DNA from 3 places in the Longispora urticae genome. Region 3 is predicted to be linked to each of the others. Evidence: riboswitches for the same ligand, from Rfam matches in the RefSeq annotation. Region 3 holds a riboswitch; each other region holds the start of a gene.
What was found. A riboswitch is a leader RNA that binds a small molecule or an ion and turns the genes downstream of it on or off. The one in region 3 is predicted to bind cobalamin.
Positions count from the first base shown of each region.

Region 1: it holds a riboswitch for cobalamin, as region 3 does, so the genes downstream of both, PT931_RS13940 (LPXTG cell wall anchor domain-containing protein) here and PT931_RS21235 (CbtB domain-containing protein) in region 3, are expected to answer to the same signal.
Region 2: it holds a riboswitch for cobalamin, as region 3 does, so the genes downstream of both, PT931_RS25525 (ABC transporter substrate-binding protein) here and PT931_RS21235 (CbtB domain-containing protein) in region 3, are expected to answer to the same signal.

Region 1 covers NZ_JAQZSH010000022.1:269,521-272,674, forward strand. Annotated here, with positions in the region: gene PT931_RS13930 (CbiQ family ECF transporter T component) at 1-68, opposite strand, end outside; gene PT931_RS13935 (hypothetical protein) at 58-792, opposite strand; gene PT931_RS13940 (LPXTG cell wall anchor domain-containing protein) at 789-1,961, opposite strand; adenosylcobalamin-variant (AdoCbl-variant) riboswitch at 2,045-2,117, opposite strand; gene PT931_RS13945 (S8 family serine peptidase) at 2,183-3,154, opposite strand, start outside.
Region 2 covers NZ_JAQZSH010000036.1:18,130-21,283, reverse strand. Annotated here, with positions in the region: gene PT931_RS25535 (HelD family protein) at 1-365, shown strand, start outside; gene PT931_RS25530 (hypothetical protein) at 466-1,248, shown strand; cobalamin riboswitch at 1,368-1,583, shown strand; gene PT931_RS25525 (ABC transporter substrate-binding protein) at 1,708-3,154, shown strand, end outside.
Region 3 covers NZ_JAQZSH010000031.1:7,339-10,492, reverse strand. Annotated here, with positions in the region: gene PT931_RS21240 (MFS transporter) at 1-1,214, shown strand, start outside; cobalamin riboswitch at 1,247-1,444, shown strand; gene PT931_RS21235 (CbtB domain-containing protein) at 1,477-1,713, shown strand; gene PT931_RS21230 (CbtA family protein) at 1,713-2,450, shown strand; gene PT931_RS21225 (TDT family transporter) at 2,500-3,154, opposite strand, start outside.

The sequences.
Region 1 (3,154 bases), on a different contig from region 3:
CGACTCGCGGCCGTACCGAGCGCCAGCGCCCACAACCACCACGCGCCGGGGTGCAACCTACTGGGCACGGCGACGCTTGACCTGCCAGAACGCGAGCCCGCCGAGGACGAGGACCGCGAGCAGGCCCAGCTGCCAGGGGAGCCCGGCGGATTTCTCCGACTTCGGGGTGGCCGCGGCGGGGGTGGGGGTATTCGACCCGGGCACGGTGGCCGGCGCCCCCGAGGGCTCCGGGGTAGCGGCGGCGCTGGGGCCCGCCGAGGGTGCCGCTGACTGCGGGCCCGGTGCGGTGGTGCCACCCGGCTGCGGGTGCCCGGGGCCGGCGGTCGGCGCGGGCGGCACGGGTACCGGGGGCGGCGGGGGAGCGGGCGCGGCCGGGGGCGCGATGCCGGGGCGGCGGCCCGCGCCGAACGCCCAGCCCTCGACGCTGCCGGCCGGCGGGTCGTAGCTGCCGGCGCCCTCGTCGCTGTATGTCCACGAACCGCCCGGCTGGGCGTGGTAGTAGGCCCAGTAGGCGTCCTTGGGCGCGCCGTTGCACGGGTCGGGCCGGCTGTTGAGCTGGCAGATCAGTCCGGCCTGCCGGGGCACGAAGCTGTAACCGAACCCGGCCGACTCCAGTGCCTGGAGGCCGGTCCCCGGATCGCCGCCCGCGCACCGGGTCTGGACGCCGCCGCCCAGGGAGCCGAAGTCCACGACGACGGTGACGCCGGAGCAGGCGGCCCGCGCCGGGGCCGCCGGGACGACGACCGCCGCCGCGACCAGGGCCGCGGCGGCGAGCAGTCGTCGGAGGGTCACGCCGAGCGCCGACGCCGGGCCAGGGCCACGGTGCACGCGCCGAGGGCCAGCATGGCCGCGCCGGCCCAGGCGAGCAGCGACGCGGGCGAGCCGGTGACGGGCAGGACCGGGCCGGCGGTCGGGGTCGGGGTGGCGGTGGCCGGCACGGTGCAGTCCAGGCTCGGCGCGGCGGCCGCGATGTCCTTGTTGCTGACCGTGTTCAGCGAGCCGTTCGCGAGGCCGAACAGCGCGCCGGCCGTGGCCCGGGGGGCCTTGCCGGCGGTGAACGTGCCGTCGAACGTGATCGCGCCGCGCTGGTCGGCCGGACCGGCGCACCCGATCTGGAGGCCGGTCAGGTAGGTGGTGGCCTTGGTCGCGGCGGCGGTGCGCTGCCCGGTGCGCAGGGCGGCCAGGGCGTTGCCGGTGCTGTTGGCGTTGACCGGGTTGTCCTTGTCCGGCACGGCCGCGCCGGAGGTGAACCCGCCGTTGGCCTGCTGGCGGGCGGTCAGCCAGTCGAGGGCCTTGCCGGCCTCGGTGGACTTCCCGGCGGCGAACAGGGCCTGCACGACCAGCCCGGTCGCGTCGACGCTGCCGGTGCACGTGGGCTGCGCGAAGTCCTGCGGGAAGCCGCCGTCGGGGCACTGGCTGCCGACCAGGAACTCCACGGCCTTGGCGGGGGCCTTCCCGGGGGTACGCTGCAGCGCGATCACGGCCAGCGACTGGCTGAACGTGTTGCTGTAGTTGCCGTACTCGGACCTGTCGGAGTAGCGGCCCGAAGCCTCCTGGAGCGCGGCCAGCTCGGTGAGCAGCTTCCGGCCGCCGACCGCCTCCGGGTCCTTGCCCTGGGCGAGCGCGAGGAGCGCGAGCTTGGCGTGCGCGCCCGCGTAGGACTCCTTGGCGCCGTCGCCGATGTAGTTCGCGACGCTGTCCGGCTTGACCAGCCACGCGGTGGCCTTCGCGGCGGCGTCGCCGGCCACGCCCACGGCGTCGAAGGCGAGGACCGCGTCGATGGTCAGCCCGGCGTCGTCGTAACCGGAGGACTGCAGGCGCTCGCCGTCCTTGAGCTGCGTGGTGAGCCACCCGGCCGCGGCCTGGTTCGCGTCCTTGGTGACGGGTGCCGCCTGGGCGGGGGCAGCGAGGCCGAGGCTGAGGGCCACGGCGGCGACCGGTACCAGAAGGGTTCTGCGCACGAGGGGGCCTTTCTGTCCGGGTCCATGATGGATCCCGGTGCCCCGGGCGCCACCCCGTAGACCGCGACGGGAGGGATGCGACGTGACCGGCGGGTGCTCGGGCTCTACCGTTGCGGGTCAGCGCCGGAGTTTCACCGGACTTTCCCCACGCGGTCACGTGGTGCTGCTGTGGGTCAGTGTTCCGAGCCCGGCATACCCGTGTCAACCAGGCATGTTGTGGATCACGTCCCCGCCCTGGCCATCGACACCGCTGCATATGCGTCCACAATGCCAGGGTTGCCTACTTTGCCGCATTTACGGCGCTGGAAGAGCAGATGCGACGGCGGGGCCGGCTCCGTGGGCCGCGCGGTGGCGGTGAGGATCTGCCGGGTCCGGGCCAGGTCCCCGACCAGCGCCGGGTTCGCCGACCACATCAGGGCCACCACCCCCGCCACGAGCGGCGCCGACATCGAGGTGCCGAACGCGGTGCCGTAGCCGCCGCCGGGCCGGGCGAGGACCACGTCGGTACCCGGAGCGAGAATGTCCGGTTTGATCAGCGGCCCGACCGGTCCCTGGCTGGAGTACGGCGCGACCTGGTCCTGCTCGTTCGTGGCCCCCACCGTGACGACCTGCGGATACGTGGCCAGTGGTTCGGTGATGCTCCGGCAGAACGGCCCCGAGTTGCCGGCCGCCGCGGTCACGAACACCCCGGCGGCCTCCAGGGCCCGGGCCGCCGGGTACAGCGACTGCGGGTCACAGCCCTCCTCGTCCGTGCAGTCCCACGAGTTGGTGAGGATCCTGGCCCCGCGCGCCGGATCGCCCCGGAACGGGTCCCCGCCCGCCGGGAACGGCGCGAACACGAACTGGAGGCAGTCGAGGTGCAGCCCGGGGCTGGCCATGTTGCGGGCCGTGTTCGAGCAGCCGATCCACTGCGCGTCGGGGGCCACGCCGACCCCGCCCCGGCCGACCGCGAGGCTGGCGGTGCCGGTCCCGTGGCCGTCGAGATCGGTGGGCCGCGCGGAGTGGTACCAGGGGTCGTACCAGGAGTCGGGCCCGCCCCGGTAGCCGTCGGCGAGCGCCGGGTGGGTGGCGTCGGCCCCGGTGTCGACGTGCCCGACCAGGGTGCCCGCGCCGCGTACCCCGAGGTCGCGCCAGACCCGGTCCGCCCCGATGGCGCGGATGTCCCAGGTGGGGCCGTCGGGCGGGCCGAGGGT
Region 2 (3,154 bases), on a different contig from region 3:
TGACAGCGCCGCGTCCGGTCCGGTCGGTCGGGGTCGAGCCGTGGGTGGAGCAGACCGGCGACCTGGCGGGCCGGGTCGCGGCGCTGGTCGCCGAGGAGGGTGCGCACGGCCGGGTCGGGGTGATCGTGCCCGAGAGCCGGGCCGAGCTGCGGGCCGTCGGCGGCCGGGACCAGGTGCTGACCGTGCGCGACGCGAAGGGTTTGGAGTTCGACTCCGTGCTGATCGTGGATCCGCAGGCGATCCTGGACGAGTCGCCGCGCGGGCACAACGATCTGTATGTGGCGTTGACGCGGTCGACGCGGCGGCTCGGGGTGCTGTGTCCCGGGGAGGTGCCGGAGGTGCTGCGGGCGCTCAAGCCGCGCTGACGGACGCCGGGCCGGAGGGTGTACGCCCTCCGGCCTCACTGGGACATCCTCGCTTCCTGGGGGTGCGCCCGGACCGGGGAGTGTCGGTACTGTGGCGGACATGGTCACGGTCTGGATCGGCGGCGGCACCGGCTCGGGGAAGACGACACTGACCCGGATCCTCGCCGGCCGACACGGCCTGCGGGTGTTCCCCGTGGACGCGTTCTGGCACAGCCACGAGGCCCGGTTGCCGGAGCCGGAGCGCAGCCCCGACGACCAGTGGCTCGGGCTGACCCCGGTCGAGCAGGCGGCCGAGTTCGAGGCGCTGGCCCGCAAGCGCTGGCCGCTGGTTCTCGCCGACCTGGCCGCCCTGCCACCGTCGCCGCCCGTGGTCGTCGAGGGGCCGCAGGTGCTGCCGGACCTGGTGCCGGACGGCGACGCGGCCGTGTTCCTCGTCTCCACGGCCCCGTTCCAACGCTCGGTGCTGGAACGCCGGCCGCTGCCGCCGACCGCCGACGCCCGGCAGGCGCTGGAGAACCGGATCGAGAAGGACCGGCTCCACGGGCAACGGGTGGTCGAGCTGGCCGCCGCGCGCGGCTTCCCGGTCGTTCCGGTCGACGGCACCCTGCCGGTCGAGGCGGTCCTGGTCGCCGTCGAGGACGCGCTGCCCGCTGTCGTCGGGCCCGAGGTCGACCCGGCCGACGTCCGGGCGGCGCGGCGCTGGGAGAACGGTGTGGTGGCCGACAACATCCGGACCTGGCTGGGTACGGCGCACGTCCCGCCCGTGGCGCCGACCGGCTATCCCTTCGCGTGCGAGTGCGGCGCGCGGGGCTGCCACGCCCAGGTGGTCCTGCCCCTGGCCGGTTACGAGGCCGCGACGCGCGTGGTCGCCCCAGGACACTGATGGCACGGCGCCGCGCGGAAGGCGCCCCGGGCCGTGCAGAGCATTGCGGACAGTGACGGACACTCCGCAAGAGGTGACGGGTGTGAGTCACTCGCTATCCCGGTCGGGGCGGGGTGTGTATGCTCCTGCTCGCCAACGGTACGCCCCCTCCCGCACGGCGGTGGCGTGGCAACAGGGAACCCGGTGTGAATCCGGGACTGCCCCGCAGCGGTATGTGGGAACGACCGCCGTCAACAGCACTGGGACGCCACGTCCTGGGAAGCGACGGCCACTAGGCAGCGTCTGTCGGCGCACCGCCCACGAGTCCGAATATCTGCCGTCGGTGCACGCGCCCAACGCGCGTGCCGGTTCCGGGTCTCGTGGGAGGGGCCTCGCCGACGCCGTGCCGCGCCCTGGGCCGGTTCACGCGTGGTCTCCCGCCGACCCGGCTTGCGTCGGATCTCGCGAGGGAGAGCGGCAATGCGGACAGGCAGTGGAAGCAGGCTTCTGATCGCCGTGCTCGGGCTGGCCCTGGGGGCCTCGGCCTGCACGGGTACGTCGACCGACAAGCCGGCGGACGGCAAGGTCACGACGTTGACGATCGCGACGAGTTTCGCGGTCAAGGATCTCGATCCGCTGGAGAGCGGGTTCTGGGCGCCGGAGTTCGGGTTCGGCGCGCTGCTGATGAAGCCGGTCGCCGGGGGCAAACTGGTCCCGTGGCTGCTGGAGTCGGCGCCGGCCCAGGCGGGTCCGACGGCGTGGACCCTGAAGCTGCGGCCGAACCTGACCTTCCAGAACGGCAAGCCGCTCGACGGGGCCGCGCTCGCCGCCGCGATGACGTTCAGCCTGACCGACAACAGTTCGGTGAAGCCGATGCTGCCGGGGGCGACCGTGAAGGCGGACGGGCCGTTGACGGTCACGCTCACCACGGTCAAGCCGACGTCGTACGTGCCGAGCCTGCTCGCCCACGAGTCGATGTTCCCGATCTTCGACCACGCCGGGTACCTGCCGGTGAAGGGGAAGCCGGCCGAGCTGATCGCGGCGAGGATCTGGTCGGGGCCGTACACGGTCACCGGGCTGACCTCGGAGGCGATGACGATGACGCCGACCCCCGGGTACACGGTGTCGGCGCCGAAGTTGGAGAGGCTGACCGTCCGGTTCATCCCCGACGCGCAGGCCCGGATCCTGGCCGTGCAGCACGGGGAGGCCGACCTGGCGCTGTACCCGCCGACGTCCGCCGCCCGGGAACTGCGGGGCCGGGCGGACGCGGTGTTCCTCAACCAGGCGGCCGGTACCGCCGCAGAGGGTTTCCAGCTGGTGCTCAACCCGCGCACCGGCCCGCTGGCCGACGTGGAGGTCCGCAGGGCGCTGTCGCACGCGATCGACTACGGCCAGCTCGCCACCCAGGTCATGAACGGGCTGTACGACACGTCGGTCGGCTTCTACCCGGCGTTCCTGCCGTACGCGGCGCGCAACCAGACGTTCGACGCGGCGAAGGCGGACCGGCTCCTCGACGCGGCCGGCTGGGCGAAGGACGCCGACGGTACCCGGGCGAAGGGCGGCACACCGTTGGCGTTCACGCTGCTCACGTACCCGCAGCAGCCGGACTCGAAGACCGTCGCGGTCGCGGTGCAGGCGCAGCTGAAGACGGTCGGGTTCACCGTCGAGGTCCGCCAGATCGACGACGTGACCGCCACGGTGAAGACCCCCACCGGCTGGGACGCGGCGGTGATGGGCAACGGGGCGATCGACTGGACCCAGACCGACCCGGTGACCCCGATCATCGCGAACTTCACCCCGGGCGGCGACAACAACTACGGCGGGGTCGACGATCCGGAGCTGACCCGGCTCGCGGGGCAGCTGGCGGAGACGTTCGACCCGGCGGCCAGGGACAAGCTGATGGCCCGGGTGCAGCAGATCGTGATCG
Region 3 (3,154 bases):
TCCTGCGTGAGGAGAGGCAGTTCGCGCTGCTGTTCGCGGGGCAGGCCTGGTCCAGCCTGGGTGACCGGGTGACGTTCGTGGCGTTGCCGTTCGCGGTGCTGTCCATCGGCGGGAGCGCGGCCGACGTGGGCTGGGTGATCGCGGCGGCCACGGTGCCGTTCCTGCTGTTCACGCTGGTCGGTGGGGTGTGGGCGGACCGGCTGCCCCGGCACCGGGTGATGCTGGTGTCCGACATCGTGCGGTGCGGCACGCAGGTGGTGGCCGCGGTGCTGCTGTTCACCGGGGACGCGCGGGTGTGGCACCTGGTGGTGCTGATGGGCATCTTCGGTACCGCCGACGCCTTCTTCAGTCCCGCGATGTCCGGGCTCGTGCCGCTGACCGTGTCGCCGGAGCGGTTGCAGGAGGCCAACGCGCTGCGCGGGTTCGTGATGTCGGCCGGGCTGGTGGCGGGGCCGGCGGTCGCGGGCGGGCTGGTGGTGGCGTTCGGGCCGGGCGGGGCGCTCGCGGTCGACGCGCTGACGTTCGCGATCAGCGCGGTGTACCTGGCCCGGTTGCGGCCCCGGGCGGGGACGGTGGAGGAGGCCGGCAACTTCCTGGCGGAGCTGCGCGACGGGTTCCGCGCGGTGCGGACCCGGTCCTGGGTGTGGTCGACCCTGACCGCCGCCGCCGTGTACCACCTGGTCGTCCTGCCCTCGGTCTTCGTCCTGGGTCCGGTGCTCGCCGAGCGGGAACTGGGCGGGGCGAAGGGCTGGGCGGTGGTGGTGGCCGCGTTCGGGGTCGGGTCGATCGTGGGCGACGTGATCGCGCTGCGCTGGCGGCCGGCCCGTCCGCTGCTGGTGGCGGCCGCCGCGCTGACCGTCGCGTCGTGTCAGGCGCTGATCATCGGCGGGGGCGGGTCGCTGGTGGTGATCGCGGTGCTGGAGGGCGTGACCGGGGTGGCGGTGTCGTTGTTCTTCACGTTGTGGGAGACGGCGTTGCAGACCCACATTCCGGAGGGGTCGCTGTCGCGGGTGACGTCGTTCGATCTCCTCGTCACCGTGGGATCGATGCCCGTCGGTATGGCGCTGGCCGGGCCCGCGGCCGACGCGTTCGGGCTGCATCCGACGCTGATGGTGATGACGCTGGTCGGGGTGCCGTCGGCGCTGGCGCTGTTCGCCGTGCGCGGCGTGCGGAGGCTCGGCCGGGAACGGGAATCCGCGCACGTTCGGATGTGATGAACAGCACTACGTTCGGGTTGACTGTGGAGCACTCTGCGTCGATGCTGGGTGCGCACAAATTAACAATGAGACGACGGTGCGCAGGAACTCCGGTGTGAATCCGGGACGGTCCCGCCACTGTGACCGGGGAGTTCTCCCTCGTACGCGGCCACTGCCCCACGGGCGGGAAGGCCGAGGGGTGACGACGATCCGGGAGTCAGGACACTGACCCGTCGTTCTCCCGATACCGGGGCGGGGACACCCCGGGGAGGAGTACCAGATGGCTTCCTTGACCACTCCCGGTGCCGTCGCCGACACCGGAGCCGCCCTGCGCCCGGTCCGCGACGGGATCATCGTCACCATGGCGGTCGTGTTCGCGCTGCTCACGCTGTACGCGGTGTTCATCGACCAGGGCGCGCTGCTCGCCCCGCTGCTCGGCAAGTTGTCCTTCGACAGCAACTTCGTGCACGAGTTCGCCCACGACGCCCGGCACGTCGCCGGCGCCCCCTGCCACTGATGGCCTCCGTACTGTCGCTGCTCGGCCGGGGACTCCTGGCCGGCGGCGCCGCCGGTGTGCTCGCGGGCGGGTTCGCCCGGCTGGTCGCCGAGCCGGTCATGGACCGGGCGGTCGACATCGAGTCCGCCCGCTCGGCGGCGGCCGGCGAGGTCGGCGAGGAGGTGTTCACCCGGGGTGAGCAGCACTTCGGCCTCATGGTGGCGCTGCTCGCCGTCGGCCTGGCCCTCGGCGCCCTGTTCGGCCTCGTGTACTTCCTGGTGCACCGCTCCGACCTCGACACCGACGTGTGGGGCCGTTCGCTGCGGCTCGCCACGGCCGGCCTGGTAGGCGTCTGGCTGCTGCCGTTCCTGCGCTACCCGGCGAACCCGCCCGGGGTCGGCAACGGCGACACGGTGGACGGTCGGACCGACGCCTGGCTCGCCGCCACGGTGATGGGGCTCGTCGCCGTCGCCGGGGCGCTGTTGCTGCACTCCTGGCTGGTCAGCCGGGGCGCGGCCACCCCGGTCCGGCACCTGGTCGTCGCGGCGGTACCCGTGCTGGCGCTGGTGCTGATGTTCGTGATCCTGCCGAACAACCCGGACGCGATCGAGGTGTCGCCGAAGCTGCTGTGGGACTTCCGGGTCCTGGCGGCGGGCACGATGGTGATCCTGTGGATCGGGATGGGCGCGGTGCTCGGCCTGACCGGGCTGCGCGTTCCGGCCCGGGCCAAGGCTCCCGAGGCCGTCGCGGCCTCCTAGTACGAGCAGTGCCCGCGGGCGCGGTTCCCTGACGGGGGCCGCGCCCGTTTCAGCGGGAGTGTTCCAGCACCCGGGGCTGCGGGACGGTCCCGGCCGAGGGTGTCCCGGGGCGGAGCAGGGCGTGCACGGTGCGGGTCGCGACCGTGGCCCAGGCCGCCACCAGCAGCACGAACAACGCCACGGCCAGCACGGCGAACGCGTGGGAGCCGGTCCGGTGCGCCAGCCCCGTCGCGGCCGTCACGCAGGTCCCCACCGGGAACGTGAAGCTCCACCACGTCATCGTGAACGGCAGTCCCGCCCGGGCCGCGCGCGCCGTGAGCAGGCCGGAGAGCACGATCCAGAGCAGGGCGAAGCCGAAGACGGGTACGCCGTAGAGCAGGCCGGAGAGCTCCAGTGCGTGCGCCGTCGGGCCGGCCACGGCGGTGTGCGCGGCGTCGCCCAGCAGGTTCGCGGCGGTCACGGACTGGCCGAGCGGGCCGAGCACGATCCACAGGGTCGGGACGGCCGCGGCGGCCAGCGGTTCCCGGACCAGCCGGGCCCAGATCTGCGGCAGGATCGCGAGCGTGGCGACGAGGCTGACCCCGAACAGGGCGTAGCAGGCGAGCAGCAGGTCGAGGCGGGGTTGGCCGGCGGGCAGGTGCGGTACGAGGAGCGCGCCGGTCGACGCGGAGACCATCGGGGCGACGACGGGCAGCAGCCAGGTC